One region of the Paraburkholderia sp. RAU2J genome, then DNA from elsewhere that is predicted to be linked to it. Evidence: predicted binding sites of a transcription regulator. Region 1 holds the regulator's gene; the other holds the start of a gene.
The links. The regulator LexA, encoded in region 1, represses DNA repair genes until DNA is damaged. The targets are predictions, from matches to a motif close to ACTGTATNNNNATACAGT.

Region 1 (3,679 bases):
TGTCGATCTCGTGGTGGTAGGACATCGCTGCCGCACCGGCTTGTCGCGATGGTGGATGGGGGCAGGCAACACGCCGCTGCTCGATCGCGTGTCGTGCAGCATTCTGGTGGCGTGTTCTTCCGCGCAGGAGCAGCAGCAAGCCGCGGCTTGATGCGGCTTGCTGCGTGGGGACGCGCGTATGGAGCGAGTGGCTGGCCGTAACGGCCGGCCGGTCATTCGTTCAGATTGATTGCGGCGAGCTTCCACGTGAACAGACCTTCGCGCCGGAAGACCGCCGAGTAGTGCGCGTTGGCTTCGCCGCGCCGGTAAGTGACGACGAACTCATTGAGGCCGCGATAGCCTGCCGTGGTTTGCCGAGATGCCGGGGCCGTTGCGGTGGTGGGGGTGTCGCCAGCGGCGGGAGAGGCAGGCGTTTGCGTGGCTGGGGCAGGCGGATGTTCGCCAGGATCGCCGCGCGGCGGCATGCCATTCAGTAAGGCTGCGACGCCGTCTGGTGTCGCATAGGAATCCACCAGCGGACCGATCAGCGTCACGCCGATCATCGCGCCGATGGTGGCCATTTTGCTGTCGTTATCCGCGTCCAGCCGGCGCGTCAGCATGCCTGCGATCTGCTCCTTCAGGCTGCCGCGCAACGCGGGAAAATCCACGTATTGATTGACGGTTTGCGCGTCGCGCGCATCTGCCGCGCGTTTGAGATTATTCAGCGCGATATAGGGTGACGCGTAAGCAAACCCGAGTGCCGCAATCACTACGACTACAACCAGCGCGATCAGCAGCGGCCGGGTGGCGGCGCCCTTGGTTCGTGTCGGACCTGTCATCGAATGGAACTCCCGATCAGATTGGATTTAACGTGGACTACGGCCCCGCAAAAACAATCCCATTCTATGCAAATATCCGAACAGCAGGTCTGAAAAGCGAGCACGACAACCGCGATGCGTGAGGCATGGTGCGGCCTCCATGGTGCGGCCTCTTTACTGCTCATGACACACACGCTCACGACTCGAAGACTGCACCATGCACATTGGCTTCATCGGCAATGCACCGGTCGATCATGCGGCACACCGCGTCGACCGTGCCCACCATGATCAGCCGCGACGGCCCATGATAGACGCGCACCGGCGCGCGCCGTGCAGGTTCCGCCGTATTCAACCCGGAGTTCAACGACACACGGGCAAACGCCGGCAACGACGACGGCAGGCTCGCCGTATCAGCGGGCGCGTCGAACAGCGACGCGGAGTCCTGAGCCGGTGCTTCGATCAATGAGCAAGGCACCACATTGCGCAAATGGCGCAAACGGCCGAACTGGCGAAAGGGCAGCAGGCGGGCAAGGCGTTCCATGAGTCTCTCCAGGCGATGCAGCGTTGATGCGGCGTGGGATTAAGCGAACAGGCGCGGTGGCTTAGAACTCGCCAGGGCGGATCAGCCCCACGGCGATGCCCTCCAGCGCGAATTCCGCACTGCCGGTTTCAACGAAAATGTTCTCGTAATCGGGGTTCTCCGCGATCAGCTCGAGGCCGTTCGGCCGACGCTTCAGGCGCTTGACCGTGACGTCGTCGCCGAGCCGGGCGATGATGATCTGGCCGTCTTTCGCCTCGCTCTTCTTTTGCACCGCGAGCAGGTCGCCGTCGAAGATGCCTGCGTCGCGCATGGACAGCCCGCGCACCTTCAACAGGTAGTCGGGCTTGCTCGAGAACAGCGCCGGATCACACGCGAAGTGCTGCGAGATATGTTCCTGCGCGAGGATCGGGCTGCCGGCAGCCACCCGGCCGATCAGCGGCAGCGACAGCTGCATGATGCTCGAGTGCGGCAGCGTGAACTGATGCGGTGAATCTTCCGGGCCCGCCAGCAGGCGAATACCGCGTGACGCGCCGGCGGCGAGTTCGATCACACCCTTGCGAGCGAGCGCGCGCAAATGTTCTTCTGCCGAGTTGGCCGAGCTGAAGCCCAGTTCGGCGGCAATTTCCGCGCGGGTGGGCGGAAAACCGGTGCGTTCGATCGCCCGGCGAATCAGATCGAAAACCTGCTGCTGTCGTGCGGTGAGTTTTGTCATGGCCACTGTATGTATGAACAGGTGACTGTATTTTTATACAGTATTCGGCGCAATTCAAGCTTTACTTTAAGTTCGTGACCCTGGGTGCCGTTACGGCGCCCGTAATCGGCGTCCAAACGTCCGTTTTCATGCCGCAACGCCTTATCCAGCTGTCATTACCACTTTTGCGTATTAAAGAATGAAGAAACATTATTTTTAATGATGAAAGCGCTTCGATAGACTGCCTTCCAGTTGCCGCTCATGTGCACGTGACCGCGACGCAGAACAACACCACGCTGGTTTCAGCGCACTACACGCGGAGAAAGTTCACATGAATCATCGACACACGGGGCTGGCTCGGAAAACGAAGCAACTCATCGCGGCGCTCGCGTTCGGCGCGGCCGGCGCGCTCGGCGCGATGACACCGGCGCATGCGGCCGACACCACACTGCTGAACGTTTCCTACGACCCGACGCGCGAGCTGTATCAGGAGGTCAACCAGGCGTTCGGCAAGGAATGGAAAACGAAGACCGGCGAGACGATCACCTTCAAGCAGTCGCACGGCGGTTCCGGCGCGCAGGCGCGCTCGGTGCTCGACGGCCTGCAGGCGGACGTCGTCACCCTCGCACTCGCCTACGACATCGATGCGCTCGCCGGCAAGGGGCTGCTCGACAAGGGCTGGCAAAAGCGCTTGCCGGACAACGCGTCGCCGTACACGTCGACGATCGTGTTCCTCGTGCGCAAGGGCAACCCGAAGCACATCAAGGACTGGGACGATCTGATCAAGCCGGGTGTGTCGATCGTCACGCCGAATCCGAAGACTTCGGGCGGCGCGCGCTGGAACTACCTCGCGGCGTGGGCGTACGCGCAACATCAGCCGGGCGGCAATGCCCAGAAAGCGAAGGAATTCGTCGGCAAGCTGTATAAGAACGCCGGCGTGCTGGACTCGGGCGCGCGTGGCGCGACTACCAGCTTCGTGCAGCGTGGCATCGGCGACGTACTGATCGCGTGGGAAAACGAAGCGTTCCTGTCGCTGAAGGAGTTCGGTCCGGACAAGTTTGAAATCGTCGTGCCGTCGGTGAGCATTCTCGCCGAGCCGCCGGTCGCGGTGGTGGACAAGGTCGTCGACAAGCGCGGCACGCGCAAGCTGGCCGAGGCGTATCTGAACTTCCTGTATAGCGAGCAAGGCCAGGAGATCGCCGCGCGCAACTTCTACCGTCCGCGTTCGAACAAGGTGCCGGCCGACCTGACCGCGAAGTTTCCGAAGCTGAAGCTGTACACGGTGGACGATTCGTTCGGCGGCTGGGCCAACGCGCAGAAGACGCACTTTGCCGACGGCGGTGTGTTCGACTCGATCTACCAGCCTCAATAACGCTGTCGATGCCCTAACCGGCATCGATACACCGGCGCGGCGGCGCGCCACTTCCGGGCGCGCCCAGTGGGCGCGCTTCTGGCCAACCGGAATCCGGACCCGTTGGCCGAAGATCAAACGCCAGCATCAACCTGAACGAGTATCCAGCATGACGACGTTGACCTTCCGAAAGCCGAGTGCATTGCCCGGCTTTGGCCTGACACTCGGCATCACGGTGGCTTATCTGAGCCTCGTGGTGCTGATTCCGCTTGCGGCGACCTTTCTCAAGACCGCGACGC
Region 2 (3,679 bases), 3.5 Mb from region 1:
GCGCTCGAGCAGACGCGCAATCGAATCGCCATCCGATTCGGGCATGGGGAATAACGTGTCCGACTTCCCGGCATATTCGCCGATCTGATCAGCGACCAGCTTCAACTCGATGACGGGCGCCACCAGAACGGTCTGATTCAATTTTTCCCGCAACAGCCAGATCAGATGCTCGGCATCGCGCGACGGAATCGCCCACGCGACCTTCAGACTCGATGTCTTCGGGGCATGACGGGAGGCCAATTCATGCTCGAGCAGCAACGTGTAACCGCTGAGCGCCGCATGATGCGCGCTCAACCAGCCGGCCAATTGCACGATCAGTCGACGCGCGGCGAATAACAACGCATCGGCGTTATCGACTCGCGACGGCAACTCCAGTTGTGCATGAAACGACGCCGGCGCACGAAACGCTTCACGCGGGTCGGCGCGCGTGCCGTACGCCTGCGCGAGCAGGTCTAAAATCCCGCTGCCGAAACGCCGCACGACGCCCGAGCGCGGCAAACGACGCAAATCGGCCAGCGTCGCGCAGCCGACGTGCGCGAACGCATCGCGATGCGCCGGCGCCACCGGCAGCAGCGACACGGACAAACCATCGAGCACATGCGCGAGCGACGTCTCCTTGATCACATGCCAGCGACGCCCCTGCCGGGCGCAACGTGCCTGCGCCAATAGCCACGCGCCCCACGCGGTCGGCGCACAGGCGATGCGCGCCGTATAGCCGAACTCCTTCACCGTGGCCAGCACGCGCGACAACAACGTGCGCAAGCCGCCGAACAACCTCAAGCCGGAACCGACTTCCAGCAACAGCGTGTGCGCGTCGGCGAGCGATACTTTCGGCGTGTAGGTCAGCAACGCAAGTGCCATGGCTTCGAATGCCTGAGTTTCGCGGGTAGCGTCGACGGCCAGCAGCTTGAGTCCTGGCGCCAGCGCCAATGCGTACGAGCGCGAATGGCCCGCATGCACCCCGGCACGCAATGCATCCAGGTCCGGCATCAGAACGTGCGCGTGATCGGCCAATGCATAACAGCGGCGCTCGGCGACACCTGCCGCGGCTTGCGGCTGGCTTGCCTCGCCGTCGCACGGTTCACACCGATTCGGTTTCGCGGGAAAACCATCCGGAAGCGGCGCGAGAGGCTTCACCGCTTCCAGCGACAAGAGTGGCAATGTGACTGCGATCCATAACATATTTGACCTCTGCTCCTTGAGGGCGGCCGATTCCTTTTTCCGGCAACAAGGCGCTTTGTAAAGGCAGAACGAGACGGAGAGGTTCGGCTAGCGGAGGTCCGCGACGCTTGAAGATATCGATCGACAGGCCAATCTCCTGCAGCCATTGGCGACGGTTGATCGTCTGCGCATTGGCCGGCAGGAGCGGCGCGCAGATCATTCGCAATGGCGCGGGTGAAGATTGCGCGGCCGCCTCGACAGGCCGGACCAAAAATGCCAGCGATGTGGACTCCTGAGCCGCCACTTGCAGGCGCCGGACCTTATCGGCACGCGCATTCGGCAGCCACACCAGAACCGCGCCGATGCCGTCCTGCTTCAATGCCTGAGTGGCGGCCCACAGCGCCTGATCTTCATTCGAGCGTACCCATAAGACGCGCCCGACATCGATACCCCAAGCCCTCAATGCCCCGGCACACGGCTGATAGGGAGGCGACACGAACAGGACATGCCGTTCGGTCTGCATCGTAAGCTGGCGAAGTGAATGGGCCAGCAAGCGTATTTCTCCTACACCACAATGCTCGATCAGTAATTCCGTCAGCCCCCCTGCCGACCAGCCTTGTCCCGGCAACAACCGATCCAGGGTGGCATAGCCGCTGGAAATCACGCGCGAGGCCGATTCGGCAAGCTCGTTGCCCTGCCACACCTGACGCCGCAATTGCGACGACAGCGTGGTCGTCGCAAGCTGAATCGCTGCTGCCATAGACACGCTCTTTGAATAGGGAATGCTCCGCCCTGCCCGGCATTGAGCAAGGCATAAGGCAATCGACGCTACTGTATATTTATACAGTATTTTGAGATGAATGTTAAGGCGCGCCGTAGAGGGCGATGTCGGCAGAAGCTGCCCTACGGTGCGAGAGGAGCAGGCGGCCGATCATCCCGCATTGTGGGATGATCGGCCGGGACTGCACGCCGGGCTTATGGTAGAGCGGCGTATCACGTGGCCAACGAGAGGTAAGAACTGCGAACACTGATGCAGGCGCCGGTACCCGCCCATGTCATCGACGAGGGTATCCCGATCACAGAGCTGCTCGCCTCCGGCAATGTCACACGTCGGCCTACGCCAAAACGGAAACTATTCTGGACGCAGCGAACTTGACGCACTTTTGTGCATCAACGAACGATAAAAATTGCGATCCTGTTCTTCCATTGGAAAGTCTTCCAAACTGAACGAGGTGTGGAGGTCGGGGGCCTTCAAATAACCTCGCTTGGTCACCGTGTTGTGCGGCCCCATCAAAGCAAGGTGTACATTTTTAATGTCAGGGTGCTGAAGAATACGATCCTGGCAAATAAATGCAGGCTCCTCACCGAAACGTGCGTGCTCGTCGTAACGTCGCGAATCGAGCACATGCGCCTTGTAGCAAAGGACCGCGTTGCAGCTCATATGCTCACGCACTGCCGGTACGAACAACACGCGTTGTCCACGTGGTTCGAAATACCAGTCCGCTCCTGAGCCCGCAAAACAGGCTTCATTCTGCAATAGCAAGGTAGCCATGTCATAAAGGTAGTCCGGGCCGTACCAGTCATCGTCATCCATGCTACAGATGATATCCGCACCCCACTCTTTTGCCGAATCGTTGAGCCAATTGCGTTTGGCACCCAACGGTTGGACGTTACTCACCCATGAATAACTTACGTCTCTATCACCTGTACAAAAGTATTCGTGGCGGCTGGCTTCATCACTATCATCAAGTACAAACCAGCGCAGCGCTCGAAACGGATTTCTCTGCGCATGAAAATACCGGATTGTCTGCCCGATAAGTAACTCGCGATTTCGTGTTGGCGTCACCACCGCGACCCGAAGCGTATCGATCGAGGCGTCCAGGTGATGGTAGAGCATCATATTTCTCCCCACAGCTTTTCGAATTTCCAGGGTACGTCGACTCAAATGTGAAAAAGGCGATGCGCGCGAACGCTGCATCGCCTTGATTTTCCAGACTATGGACAGTCGTCAGGGCTCTCGCCCATCCGACTGTCCGCGCCTGGCGTCAGTGCACCTGGATGCCGTGCTGGATCAGCAGGTCAGCCACGGTGTTCGAGCCCATGGAGGTATTGTGATACACGTCGTAGGCGACATTGTTCACCGTCGTCGTGCCAGTAACCTGCCATTGCGCCGAACCCGTACCAGTACCTTCAGCCAGCGTCACCGACGAGCTGCTATCGCCGCTGATCGTCATGTGCACCGTCGAGCTGAGCGAATCGGGCATGTTCAATACGTCCGTGAGCTTCAGGCTGAGCGCATTGCCACCCGTACCTTGCCCGGAGTTACCCAGGTCGAAGTTCTCGATACCCTTGACCCGCGTACCGTAGTCGGCCAGGTTAAGCGACAGACCGGACGCCTCGAACTTCATCGTATCGATGCCGAGACCGCCATCGACACGGGTGAAGTTGGTGCCGACGATACCGATCGTGTCGTTACCTGCTCCGCCCATGGCCACGTCGTGCTGGACATTCAGCGCGG

Region 2: the regulator LexA is predicted to act here: its motif matches at 1,992-2,009, upstream of imuA (translesion DNA synthesis-associated protein ImuA).

What each region holds. Positions count from the first base shown of each region.
Region 1 covers NZ_RBXG01000001.1:3,511,953-3,515,631, reverse strand. Annotated here, with positions in the region: gene B0G69_RS15985 (universal stress protein) at 1-151, shown strand, start outside; gene B0G69_RS15980 (DUF2939 domain-containing protein) at 213-818, opposite strand; gene B0G69_RS15975 (hypothetical protein) at 994-1,338, opposite strand; gene lexA (transcriptional repressor LexA) at 1,400-2,050, opposite strand; gene B0G69_RS15965 (sulfate ABC transporter substrate-binding protein) at 2,361-3,401, shown strand; gene cysT (sulfate ABC transporter permease subunit CysT) at 3,550-3,679, shown strand, end outside.
Region 2 covers NZ_RBXG01000001.1:31,357-35,035, forward strand. Annotated here, with positions in the region: gene B0G69_RS00155 (DNA polymerase Y family protein) at 1-1,182, opposite strand, end outside; gene imuA (translesion DNA synthesis-associated protein ImuA) at 1,082-1,921, opposite strand; gene B0G69_RS00165 (glycosyltransferase family A protein) at 2,294-3,061, opposite strand; gene B0G69_RS00170 (Ig-like domain-containing protein) at 3,207-3,679, opposite strand, start outside.